One region of the Cellulomonas algicola genome, then DNA from elsewhere that is predicted to be linked to it. Evidence: riboswitches for the same ligand, from Rfam matches in the RefSeq annotation. Region 1 holds a riboswitch; each other region holds the start of a gene.
The links. Region 1 has a riboswitch for S-adenosylmethionine ahead of KOV94_RS13420 (LLM class flavin-dependent oxidoreductase). Riboswitches for the same ligand answer to the same signal wherever they lie in the genome.
Positions count from the first base shown of each region.

Region 1 (4,217 bases):
GGCGTAGGGCAGGAACCCGCCGCGGCGGAAGTTCGCGCCGGTGAACGCGTCCGACGACGTCACGAGGTTCCATGCGGCACGGCCGCCGGACAGGACGTCGAGCGTCGCGAACTGCCGGGCGATCTCCCACGGCTCGTTGAACGTCGTGTTGATGGTGCCGACCAGGCCGAGCCGGTCGGTGACGGCCGCGAGCGCGGCGAGCACGGGCAGCGTGTCAGGGCGCCCGACGACGTCGAGGTCGAAGATCTCCCCCTTGTGCTCGCGCAGGCGCAGGCCCTCGGCGAGGAAGAAGAAGTCGAGGCGGGCGTCCTCGGCCTTGCGGGCGAGGTGCTCGAACGACGCGAAGTCGATCTGGCTGCCGGAGTCGGGCTCGGTCCACACCGTGGTGCTGTTGACACCCGGGAAGTGCGCGCCGAGGTGGATCTGCTTGCGGGGGCGGTTCGTCATGGTCGGCGGCTCAGGCGATCGCGGTCGCGTAGCGGCTGACGGGGCGCGCCAGGCCGAGCGTGTCGCGGAACGTCGTGCCCGGGTAGGACTCACGGAACACGCCCGCTGCGCGCAGCAGCGGCACGACCTCGTCGGCGATGCCGTCGACGTCGGTGTGCAGCGCGGCGGGCCGCAGCGTGAAGCCGTCGACCGCGCCGGTCGTCGTCCAGTCCTCGATCGTCGCGGCGAGGTCCGCCGCGGTCCCGACGTGCGCGGCACCCTCGTGCGTGCGCCGCCCGGGGGCCGTCAGCGCGTCGAGCAGCGCGAGCCGCTCGCGGGCGGCGTGCTCGGTCCCGCCGAGGACCACGAACAGGTCGGCCACCACGCGGAGCTCGTCGGGGTCGCGCCCGACGGCGGCCGCAGCGGCCCGGATCTCGGCGCGCTGGAGCGCGGCGTCGCCGCGGTCGGCGGGGCGGATGCGCACGACGTCGGCGCGGTGCGCGGCGAGCGCGAACGACGACGAGGACCCGACGCGCACGACGACGGGCGGCTGGCCCTGCGGCGAGCGCGGCGTGATCGACGAGCCGCGCACGGCGAACCGCACGCCGTCGTGGTCGATGCGGTGGATCTTCTCGCGGTCGACGAACCGGCCGGTCGGGACGTCGCGGATCTCGGCGTCGTCCTCCCAGCTGTCCCAGAGCTTGCGCACGACGTCGACGGCCTCGTCGGCCTCGGCGACCGCGTCGGCCTCGTCCTGCGCGGGCTTGCGGCCGAACGCGGCGGCGACCTCGTCGGTCGTGGACCAGCCGACCTGCCAGGCGGCGCGACCGCGGCTCACGTGGTCGATCGTCTGGATCGCCTTGGCGACGTGGAACGGCTCGGTGTGCGTGGTGTCGACGGTCGCGACGAGCCCGATCCCGGAGCTGCGCGGGGCGAGCCGGGCGGAGACGAGCGCGGCGTCGAGCCGGCCGCGCAGCGTCGTGTTGCGGCTGGTGTGCAGCGCGAACGCGTCGTCGAACAGGACGTAGTCGAGCGTGGCGCGCTGCGCGGTCGCGACGAGCTGGCCGAGGCGCTCGGGGTCGAACAGGCGGTGCGGCTCGGAGCCGGTCGCGCGCCACGCCTCGGGGTGCGCGCCGGCGTCGGAGAGGTCGAGGCCGAGGTGGGTGCGGGGGGTCACGGTCATGGTGCGGGTCCGTCTCTGGGGTGCACGGCGGTTGCGGGCGCGCCGAGGGCGCGTCCGTGCCGGGACGTGGCGGTGGGGTGGGACGAGACGCCCGCGTCAGCGGGCGGCGGGGTCGGGGCGCGACGGGCTCCGACCGACGGTGCGGCGAGCGCGGGTGTCAGCGCGTGCGACAGGAGCGCAGGGGGCGACAGCGACACGTCAGGACGGCTGCGCGTCCAGGGGCTCGCCCGCTCATCGCTCTCTCCTCACGGCAGGCCGTGGGCCTGCGTCCGCGCCGTTGCCGTGGGCGGTGCGCTCACGGCCTGGTCGTCACCCGGGGCACCCCGCCGCGCGGGAGGGTTGCCGTCCAGCGAGCCGGGGCTTGGTGCTGGAGCTCATGACCCCGAGGTCTGGTGACCCCGGTGACGAGCACACTAGAAATCCCGACTGGATAGGTCAAGTATCGCCGCCGGTCGTTCTCGCATGCTGGACATCGATGTCCACCATGCGCACGTCGCGGTGCCACACTGCCCGGCATGTCCACACCCGAGCCGCACGCCTTCGCCGCCGCCTGGGTGGCCGCTTGGAACGCGCACGACGTCGAGACCGTCCTGGACCACTTCGCGGACGACGTCGTGTTCACCTCGCCCTTCGCCGCCCGGCTCCTGCCCGCGACGCAGGGGGTCCTGCGCGGCAAGGACGCCCTGCGGGCCTACTGGACGGAAGGCCTCCGACGGGTCCCTGACCTGCGGTTCTCCGTCGAACGCGTGCACGCCGGCGTCGACGTGCTCGTCCTCGGCTACCGCAACCAGTCGGGCGGCGTGGTCGACGAGGTCCTGCGCTTCGTCGACGGGCTCGTGGTCGAGGGGCACGGCACCTACCTCGTCGACCCGCCCACCGCGCAGGCGGGCGTCTGACGCAGGACTTCTCACCCCGCGTACCACCGTTCGCACAGGCCCGCCCGACGTGCGGCGCGCCCCTGGTCGCACGACCATGAAGGAGTTGCGACTGGAGAACCGCGGTCGTGGACGTCCGGCGGCCAACCCCGGCCACCGGGTCGAGAGAGGCAGTCAGATGGCTCTGTGGCTCATCCTCATCATCGCCGGCGTGGTGATGATCGTCCTCGGCGTCGCCGTCGAGGCCGCGAAGGTCCTGCTGTGGATCGGCATCATCCTGCTCGTCGTCAGCCTCATCGGCTGGCTCGTCGGCAGAGGGCGTCGCGCCGTCTGACTCCCCCGCACACGACAGCCCTCACGAGAGGAGAGACCCATGGGTCTGGACGACAAGATCGAGCACGCCGCCGAAGAGGCGAAGGGCAAGGTCAAGGAGGGCGCCGGCCGCGCGAGCGGCAACGAGCGCCTCGAGGCCGAGGGCCAGGCGGACCAGGCGTCCGCCAACGTCAAGCAGGCCGGTGACAAGGCGAAGGACGCCGTCGACGACGTCAAGGACGCCTTCAAGTAGACCGCTGCACCGGCTCGGCCGGTCAGCCCCGACGGGGACGGTCCGCACGGGCCGTCCCCGTCGTCGTCCCCGCTGGTCCCGCGGCCGTCCCCGCCCGCGCCGCGCGCATCCGCAGCCCGGCGACGCACTCGACCACGCCGACGGCGGCGAACGCCCACTGCACGGGCGACGTCCAGCCGACGAGCGGCAGCTGCACCGCGACCCACCCGGTCAGCGCCGCGCCGCCCACCGCCGCGACGACGGGCGCGTCCGCCGTCCGTCGCAGCGCGGTCACGAGCACGACCGTCTGCGGGACACCGACGAGGACCGCCAGCGCGACGGCCGGCACGACCGGCCCGGTGAGGGGCAGCACCTGCTCGAGGTCGTCGACGAGCGGCGCGAACGCACCCGACAGGAAGCCCTGCACCCCCGCGACGACCCCGACGAGGGTGAACGCGGAGAGGCCCACGACCCACCGGCGCGCTGCACGTCCCATGGTCCGACGCTGCCACCGCCGTCGCCGTCACGGACCGGACCTCCGTCCCGGGCCGTCAGGACACGAGGATCTGCGTCGCCGACTCCTTGAGCATCGCGTCCGCCCAGCGCGCCTGCCGGATCGTCTCCGAACGGCAGCGCTGCGACAGGTCGACGAGGTCCCGCGCGCGCACGCCCTGCGCCGCCTGGCCGATGAGCTCCCAGTCGGAGGCGACGCCGTGCGCGAGGCCGTGCGCGAGGACGTCGACGGTCCGGAGGTCCGGCAGCAGTGCGAGCTCGGGCGCGCGGGCACGCCCCGGCGTCGTGGTCCGGGTGTGGACGTGGTAGATCGTCCGGCCCGGGACGAGCTGCAGCGGCAGGTCCTCGGACGGCAGCGCGTGCGGCGGCACGTACGGGACCGCGCGCAGCAGCGCCCGCCCCTCGGGGTCGAGCGCCGCGTACTCGTCGGCCTCGCACGGCGCGCCCGTCACCAGGTCGCGGCCGTACGTCTTCGCGTCGCCCGGCGCCGCCGGGAGGCCGTCGCCGTAGAGCCGCTCGGTCCCGAGCGGGCGCTCGTCGACGCGTCGCCCGCGTCTGCACGCCGCCCGGCCGTCGCGACGCAGCCGCTACGGTGGCAGCGCCTGCCCGCCGCACCGGCCCGGAGGACCCGATGAAGGCCGTGGAGTACACGGAGTACGGCTCGCCCGACGTGCTG
Region 1 covers NZ_JAHKSJ010000017.1:5,187-9,403, reverse strand. Annotated here, with positions in the region: gene KOV94_RS13425 (NtaA/DmoA family FMN-dependent monooxygenase) at 1-447, opposite strand, end outside; gene KOV94_RS13420 (LLM class flavin-dependent oxidoreductase) at 458-1,609, opposite strand; SAM riboswitch class IV at 1,878-1,991, opposite strand; gene KOV94_RS13415 (nuclear transport factor 2 family protein) at 2,125-2,505, shown strand; gene KOV94_RS13410 (DUF4175 domain-containing protein) at 2,663-2,818, shown strand; gene KOV94_RS13405 (CsbD family protein) at 2,858-3,049, shown strand; gene KOV94_RS13400 (hypothetical protein) at 3,072-3,524, opposite strand; gene KOV94_RS13395 (hypothetical protein) at 3,580-3,993, opposite strand; gene KOV94_RS13390 (NAD(P)-dependent alcohol dehydrogenase) at 4,173-4,217, shown strand, end outside.

Region 2 (4,217 bases), on a different contig from region 1:
GCGTGAGCATCAGGAGCTTGCAGGCCGGGTTGTTCGACGTCCCCCACCAGCGCGGCGCGTAGTACGTGTGCCCGATCTCGACGCGCAGGACGTGGGTGTCCAGGTCGTAGAACGACGTGCTGCCGCGCACCTCGCCCGTCGCCGCGTCGAGGACCGCGAGCGCGACCCGCCCCGGCGTCGCCCGCGCGCGGTCCACCTCGGCCCGCCAGCCGTCGATCCCGACGGGCAGCGGCGACGACATGCCCGCCCACACCCGGTCGTCGACGAACGCGGCGAGCGCCGCCGCGTGGGTGTCGTCGAGCGGGACGAGGCGAGCACCGTGGCCTTCGAGCGTGACGTCGTGGAGCACGGCGGAAGCGTCGCACGGGTCTGGCAGGGTGGCGACCATGGTTTTCTTGGAGCGCGACGGCGACCTGGACGCCCTCGACCTGGTCGGCGAGGACCTCGACGGGCAGGACGGGTCCCACTCCCGGATCCTCGAGTGCACCTTCACGGACTGCTCGCTCGACGGTGTGCGCCTGGACGGCACGCGCGCGTCGGACACCGCCTGGACGCGCGTGCGGGCCGGGTCGCTGTCCGCGGTGTCGACGACCTGGCTCGACTGCCGGTGGGAGGGCGCGCGGCTCGGTGCGGTCGAGGCGCACGGGTCGGAGTGGACCCGCGTCGAGCTGCACGGGGGCAAGGTCGACTACCTCAACCTGCGCGACGCGACGCTCACCGACGTGCGGCTGGTCGGCGTCATGGTCGACGAGCTCGACCTGGCCCGGGTGAAGGCGCGCAAGGTCGTCCTCGACGACTGCCGTGTCCGGCGTCTCGACGTCTCGGGCGCGCGGCTCGAGGACGTCGACCTGCGCGGAGTCGTAGGGCTCGAGCGCATCGACGGCCTCGACGGGCTGCGCGGCGCGCGCATCACGCAGGACCAGCTGCTCGACCTCGCCCCGCTCGTCGCCGAGCACCTGGGCATCGTCGTCGGCTGATCACGCGCCCGTCCCCCGCGGGCCGGGCCCCCTCGGCGCGCGCGACCGACGCGGCCTGACGACGAGCGGGCGCCGAGCCGTCGCGGGCGCGTCAGTCGTCGAGGGCCGGACCGCAGGCGGCGGCCGCGGTGGCGGCGAGGGCGTCGAGGCCGTGGACCTGCACGAGGGGGCGGGTGTCGTCGACGACGGTCCAGCAGGCGTCGACGACGTCGTACCGGGCGGCCGGGCCGTCGGCGAGGTAGCGGCGCAGCGCGTCGACGAGGCGGTCGACGGCCTCGCTCGTCGTGCCGACGCCGACGGACGCGCGGATCGCGCCGCCGGACGCGCCGAGGTGCGCGAGGAGCGGGTGCGCGCAGAACCGGCCGTCGCGGACGCCGATGCCGTGCTCGGCCGACAGGTACGCGGCGACGAGGCCGGGGTCGTGGCCGGGGACGGTGAACGTGAGGACGCCGACCGGGTCCGCGGAGTCGGGCCAGATGCGCGCGACCTCGACGCCGTCGATCGTGCCCAGGCCGTCGACCAGGCGGGCGCGGAGCGCCTCCTCGTGCGCGAGCAGCGCGCCGGCGGGCAGGGCGGCGAGCCGGTCGCACGCCTCCGCGAGCGCGATCGCGCCGATGACGTTGGGCGACCCGGCCTCGTGCCGCGCGGGGGCGGGCTGCCAGACGGTCCGGTCGGCGCGCACGTCGCGCACGGCGCCGCCACCGGCCAGGTAGGGCGTGCCGGTGTCGAGCCAGTCGCGGCGACCGACGAGCGCGCCCGCGCCGAAGGGCGCGTACGTCTTGTGGCCGGAGAACGCGACGTAGTCGGCGCCGGTGCGGGCGAGCGAGAAGCCGCGGTGCGGGACGAGCTGCGCGCCGTCGACGGCGACGCGGGTGCCCTCGGCGTGCGCGAGCGCCACGACCTCCTCGATCGGCAGCGACTCGCCCGTCACGTTGGACGCGCCCGTGATCGTCAGGATCGCGTAGGGCTGGGTCGCGAGCTCGGTGCGCAACGCGTCGAGGGTCTCGGCGACGGTCCGGCCGATCGGGAGGATCGTCGTGGTGTTGCCGTGCCGCTGCGACGACTGCACCCACGGCAGCAGGTTGGCGTGGTGCTCGACGTCGAGGACGAGGACCTTGCCACCGGCGGGGACGACACCCGCGAGCAGGTTGAGCGAGTCGGTCGTGTTGCGCGTGATGATCGCGACGTCGTCGGGGCGCGCGTCGACGAACCGCGCGATGCTCTGCCGGGACGACTCGTAGAGGGCCGTGGACACCTGCGACAGGTACCCGGCGCCGCGGTGCACCGACGCGTACAGCGGCAGGACCTCGGTGACGCGGGCGGCGACGGACTCGAGCGCGGGGGCGCTCGCGGCGTAGTCGAGGTTGGCGTAGACCCGCTGGGTGCCGTCGACGAGCGGGACGGTCGTGTCGCCGCCGACGACGGGCAGCAGGGCGGGGACGGGCTCGCGGGTCGACACCGGGGCGTCGACCTCGGCACAGGACGTGGTCTCGGCGATGACGGACATGGTGCTCCTCACGGGTCCGTGGGACCCGGCACCGACGGCCGGCCCCGCGCTTGCCGTCCGCCGGGCGGCGGTCGGCCTGGTCGTCACCCGGGGCACCCCACCGCGGAGGAGGGTTGCCGGCCAGCGAGCCGGGGCTTCGCGCTGGCGCTCATGACCTGACGACGAGGGTTCCGTCGGCGCCCGTGATGTGTCAACGGGACACGTCGGCCGTCTCGGATGACGGGACAGCGTGTCCACTCCTTGGCGCGTCGGCCGCCGGCGCGCGTAGCATCGCGCCAACCATCCAGAGCGGCCGAGAGATCTGGCTCGACGACGCCGCAGCAACCCCCCGGTCCGCCGGGCGAGGGTGCTACCGCCAGGACCGATGGAGGATCGCGATGCCGTACGCCGGTGACCTGACCCCGCAGCAGGCGTGGGACCTGCTCGCGTCCGACGAGCGCGCCCTGCTCGTCGACGTGCGCACCGACGCCGAGTGGCGGCTGATCGGCGTGCCCGACGCCACCGAGATCGGCGGCCGTGCGGCGCTCGTCGAGTGGACGACCCCGCACGGCCTCAACCCCCGGTTCGTCGACGAGCTCGCCGAGGCGGGCCTGACGCCCGGCGACGAGCGGCCCGTCGTCTTCCTGTGCCGCTCCGGGGTCCGCTCGGTCGCCGCCGCGCAGGCCGCGACCGCCGCCGGGTTCGGCCCCGCGTACAACGTGCTGCGCGGGTTCGAGGGCGACGTCGGCCCCGACGGTCAGCGCGGGCACGTCGGGTGGCGCGCCGAGGGACTGCCCTGGACGACGCTGTGACCGCCGACCGCGTGCCGGGCCGCGTGCCCGGTCCCGGCGACTGGGACGACCGCTCCGTCGACCGCTCGACGCTGCGGCCCGACACGCTCGCCGTCCGCGGCGGGCTCGTGCGGTCCGAGTTCCAGGAGATGTCCGAGGGCCTCTTCCTCACCCAGGGGTACGTGTACGACTCCGCCGCGCAAGCCGAGTCCGCGTTCGCGGGCGACGTCGACCGGTTCCTCTACTCGCGCTACTCCAACCCGACGGTCTCGACGTTCGAGGAGCGCCTGCGCCTGCTCGACGGCGCCGAGGCCGCATACGCGACCGCGACCGGCATGTCCGCCGTCTTCACCGCCCTGGCCGCGCTCGTCCAGCAGGGCTCGCGCATCGTGTCCGCCCGCGCGCTCTTCGGGTCGAGCGTCGTGATCTTCGACGAGATCCTCGCCAGGTGGGGCGTCCGCACCGACTACGTCGACGGGCACGTCCTGTCGCAGTGGGAGGAGGCACTGTCGACCCCGGCGGACGTCGTCTTCTTCGAGACGCCGTCGAACCCCATGCAGGACCTGGTCGACATCGCCGCCGTGTCCCGCCTCGCGCACGCCGCCGGTGCGACCGTCGTCGTCGACAACGTCTTCGCGACGCCCGTCCTGTCGCGTCCGCTCGACCTGGGCGCCGACGTCGTCGTCTACTCGGCGACCAAGCACATCGACGGCCAGGGCCGCGTGCTCGGCGGCGCGATCCTCGGCTCGACCGAGTACGTGCGCGGGCCCGTCCAGACGCTCATCCGGAACACCGGCCCGTCGCTGTCCCCGTTCAACGCGTGGGTGCTGCTCAAGGGCCTCGAGACGATGTCGCTGCGCGTGCGGCACCAGGCCGCGTCCGCCCTGACGCTCGCCGGCTGGCTCGAGCAGCACCCCGCGATCGCGTCCGTCCGCTACCCGTTCCTGCCGTCGCACCCGCAGC
Region 2 covers NZ_JAHKSJ010000002.1:356,018-360,234, reverse strand. Annotated here, with positions in the region: gene KOV94_RS01660 (GNAT family N-acetyltransferase) at 1-349, opposite strand, end outside; gene KOV94_RS01655 (pentapeptide repeat-containing protein) at 387-977, shown strand; gene KOV94_RS01650 (aminotransferase class V-fold PLP-dependent enzyme) at 1,069-2,484, opposite strand; SAM riboswitch class IV at 2,526-2,640, opposite strand; SAM riboswitch class I at 2,761-2,855, shown strand; gene KOV94_RS01645 (rhodanese-like domain-containing protein) at 2,862-3,275, shown strand; gene KOV94_RS01640 (O-succinylhomoserine sulfhydrylase) at 3,299-4,217, shown strand, end outside.
Region 2: another riboswitch for S-adenosylmethionine. It lies ahead of KOV94_RS01645 (rhodanese-like domain-containing protein); the one in region 1 lies ahead of KOV94_RS13420 (LLM class flavin-dependent oxidoreductase).

Region 3 (4,217 bases), on a different contig from region 1:
GCCGGTCGTCGTCTGGCCGAAGAACAGCTCCTCGGCGACCCAGCCACCCATCGCGATCTGCACGAGCGCCCGCAGGTCGCCCTGCGACCGCGTCCAGACCTCCTCGCAGTCGCCGTGCGCGAGCAGCCCGAGCGCCTCGCCGCGGCGGATGATCGTCAGCACCTCGAGCGACCGGTTCGGGGCGACGAGCCACGCGGTCACCGCGTGCCCGGCCTCGTGCGTGGCGATGAGCTCCTGCTCGGCGCGCGTGTACCGGACGGGCTGGCCGATGCCGACCATCTCGGTGATGCGGGCGGTCTCGACGTCCTGGAACGACATCGTGAGCGAGCCGCGGCGCAGGGCGTTCACGAGCGCCTCGTCGAGCAGGTGCTCGATCATCACGGGCGTCCAGCCGTTCGTCGACGCCGCCACGCGGTCGCGGGCGACCGGGTCGTCGAGCTCCGCGTCGTGCGCGCGGCGTGCGAGGAAGTGGTCGACGAGCGCGCGACGGCCGTGCGCGTCGGGCGCGGCGAACATGAGCCGGCGGTCGAACCGGCCGGGCCGCAGCAGCGCGGGGTCGAGCGAGTCGGCGCGGTTCGTCGCCGCGATCAGCAGGATCGGTGCGCGTCCGGGGCGGCGCTGGCGGATCTGGCGCGTCGCGGGGAGGAACAGGTTCACCGCGGCGACCAGCCGGTTGTACGCCTTGTCGCCGCCCGTGGGCTCGTCGAACGACTGCATCTGCACGAGGAGCTCGTTGACGACGCCGCCCGTGCCCTCGCTCATCATCGCGTTCGTCACGAGGCCCGGCGCACCGGCGGACGCCGCACCGACGAGGGTCCGCGACGACGACGCCCCGAGCATCCCGCCGCGGCGCAGCGCGATCGCGTCGATCTCCTCGATGAACCCGATCGCCCCGCCCTCGGTGCGGGCCGCGCGGCGCAGCGCCCGGAAGTACGCACGGATCTTGCGGGCCGTGGCGCCGTAGTACATCGACTGGAACGACGTCGCCGACACGAACAGGAACGGCACGCCCGCCTCGGCGGCCATCGCCTTCGCGGTCATCGTCTTGCCGGTGCCCGGCGCCCCCTCGAACAGCAGGCCGCGCCGCGGGGTGCCGCCCATCTGGTCGGCGAACTGGCGGTGCGTCTGGAACAGGTCGATCGAGCGGCGCACGTCCTCCTTCACCGGGTCGATCCCGATGACGTCGTCGAGCCGCACGTCGACCTGCTCGGGCCGGTAGGTGAGGTGCGGCGACCGCGCGGACCCGACCTGCGTGCCGACGAGCAGGAGCAGCATCGCGCCGAAGAACAGGACCGGGACGAGGACCAGCGGGTCGACCGCCGGGAGCGACGGGAGCGGGTCGCGGCCCAGCAGCGCGCTCACGATCACGTACGCCTCGGCCGCCAGCACGACGGCCGCGAGCCGGTACACGCGACGGCGACGCATGCGCTCGCGGTCGAGCGCGATGTCGTGCGCACCCTTGCGGATCGGGGAGACCAGCTCGTCCTCGTGCATGCGTCCGCCTTCCGTCGGCTCGGTCGCTCCATCGTCAGCGCACGTGGGAGGCCCGGCAACATCGGACATACCGGACCACCCGAACGGACCAACCGGACGAACCGCGCGGTGCGGCCCGCTGTCAGGCGTCGGCGCGCAGGGTGCGGCGCAGCGCCTCGACCTCGAGCGGCGTGAGCCCGAGCCCGTCGGCGAGGTACCCGTCGAACGACCCGAACCGGGCCTCGACGGTGTCGAGCGCGGCCCGCAGGTAGTCCTCGCGCACCTCGAGGAACGGAGAGACGAGGGCGGGGTCGCCACCCGCGGCCTCGAGCTGCGCGAGCAGCGGCGCGAACGTCGCCCGGACCGCCGGGTTGACCGCGAGGAACTCGTCCGTCGCGCCGTCCTCGTCGACGCCGGCCGCGAGCAGCAGCACGGTCGCGGCCCATCCCGTGCGGTCCTTGCCCGCCGTGCAGTGGAACAGCACAGGCGTGCCCTGCGCGTCGATGACGGTGCGCGCGAACGTCGCGTAGCCCGCGAGCGCCGCCGGCGACGACACGAGCCGCCGGTAGGTGGCGCGCATCTGCTCGGCGACGTCCATGCCGTCGAGCGTCTCGAGCAGCACCGCGGGACGGGTGAGCAGCGTGGCCGCCTGCGCGGCGGCGTTCCCGGGGAGGTCGGCGAGCACGTCGAGCTCGACGAGCCGCGCACCCGTGGGCACCCGCTCGGGCCGGGCCTCGCGCTCGGCGGCGGTGCGCAGGTCGACGACGGTGCGCACACCGAGCGCGGTGAGCACGGGGTCGTCGGGGACGCCGTCCGACGTGAGCTCGGCCGAGCGGAACGCGACGCCGCGCGCGACGGTCCCGCCGTCCGCGGTCGGGCGGCCGCCGAGGTCGCGCAGGTTGGTCACGGCGGTCGCGGGGAGCGCGTGCGGGTCGACGACGTCCGTCATGCGGCGATCGTGGCACGGCGGCGACGAGCGGGCGACGCCTCCCCGGTGGGCTGCGGCCGTGCGAAATCCCGACTGGTCTTGTCCGCATATCGAGAAGACGTCCCCCGACCCCTTGCCGCCGCCGCGACCGCTGGTAGAAACCGCGGCCAGGTCACGAGCACCAGCACGCAAGCCCCGGCTCGCTGGTCAGCAACCCCTCCACGACGGGGTGCTCCGGGAGATGACCAGGCCGCACCACCCGGTGCGGCAAGCGTGAACGTGAAGGAGCCGCACCGTGAGCCACCCGACCGGTCCGAGCGTCGTCGCCCTCGTGGGCAACCCGCGCCCGGCCTCCCGCACCCGCAGCACCGCCGAGCACGTCGCCGGCCGCCTGCTGCCGCACCTCGGCGCCGACCCTGCCGGCCCCACCACCGCCGGCGTGACGACCGTCGACCTGGCCGACGTCGCGGGCGAGCTGTTCGCGCCCGCGCGTCCGGCCGCCGACGCCGCGCTGCGGACCGTCGCCGCTGCGGGCGTCCTCGTCGTCGCGACGCCCGTCTACAAGGCGTCGTACACCGGGCTGCTCAAGGCGTTCCTCGACGGGTACGGCCCCGACGGGCTCGCGGGGGTCGTCGCGGTCCCGCTGGTCGTCACCGGCTCGCCCGCGCACGCGCTCGTCGGCGAGGTGCACCTGCGGCCGCTGCTCGTCGAGCTCGGTGCGACCGTCCCGACGCGCGCGCTCGTCGTCACCGAGGCCGACCTGCGGGACCCCGCGGCGCTCGACGCAGTCGTCGACCGCTGGCTCGACCGGGCCGCCGAACCGCTGCGCCGCGCCGTCCGCGACGCGGCCGACCTCGCGGAGGCGCTGCGATGACCGCCGAGATCCTGCGCGCGCTCGACGCCGACCTCGTCCAGCAGGACGAGGAGCAGCTCACGCCCGACGCGTACAAGGAGGTGTTCCGCCGGCACCCCGCGGGCGTCGCGGTCGTGACCCTCACCGACGGCGACCGGCTCGTCGGCTTCACCGCGACGTCCGTCATCTCCGTGTCCGCCGCGCCGCCGCTGCTGGCCTTCTCGCTCGCGTCGACGTCGTCGTCCTGGCCCGCCGTCTCCCAGGCCCGGTCGCTCGCGATCAGCTTCCTGTCCGGCGCGCAGGACGACGTGTCCGCCCGGTTCGCGACCAGCGGCATCGACCGGTTCGCCGCAGGCGGCTGGACCGCGTTGCCGACCGGCGAGCCCGTGATCGAGGGCGCCGTGTCGTGGGTGCGCGGGCGCGTCGTGCAGCGCACACCCGTCGGTGGGTCCTACCTGGTGTCGGTTCGCGCGCTCGCGCACGGCACGACCGACGAGGTCGCCCCGCTCGTCTACCACGACCGCACGTACCACCGGATCGGGGACGCGACCGCGATCTGACGCGTCCCGGCGAGCTGCCCACCGCCACCGGCGAGCCCCGCGCACCCCTCCGCGCGGGGCTCGTCCGCGTCCTCGCGGCGCTCGCGCCTTTGCCGCGCGGACCCTCGCTGACGGACGATGGGATCCCGACCCCGGAGGTCCTCGTGCGCACGTCCGTCCCCGTCAGCCGCCGCGCGGCCGGTGCGGCCGTCGCGCTCGCGCTCGCCGTCGGGGTGGCCGGGTGCGCCACGGACAGCCCTGTCGCGGCTCCCCCGCCCGTCGAGCTCGCCGCACCCGTCGCGGTCGCCAAGGCCGCCGCGCCCGCGCCACCCCCGCCCGTCGACCTCGCGACGCTGCCCGTGGTCGACGTCCTGCACGTCGTCCCGGGGCTGCCCGGCAGCGAGGGCCTGATGCCGCTCGAGAA
Region 3 covers NZ_JAHKSJ010000002.1:54,496-58,712, reverse strand. Annotated here, with positions in the region: gene KOV94_RS00325 (AAA family ATPase) at 1-1,494, opposite strand, end outside; gene KOV94_RS00320 (tyrosine-protein phosphatase) at 1,616-2,422, opposite strand; SAM riboswitch class IV at 2,572-2,681, shown strand; gene KOV94_RS00315 (NADPH-dependent FMN reductase) at 2,697-3,275, shown strand; gene KOV94_RS00310 (flavin reductase family protein) at 3,272-3,814, shown strand; gene KOV94_RS21080 (L,D-transpeptidase) at 3,958-4,217, shown strand, end outside.
Region 3: another riboswitch for S-adenosylmethionine. It lies ahead of KOV94_RS00315 (NADPH-dependent FMN reductase); the one in region 1 lies ahead of KOV94_RS13420 (LLM class flavin-dependent oxidoreductase).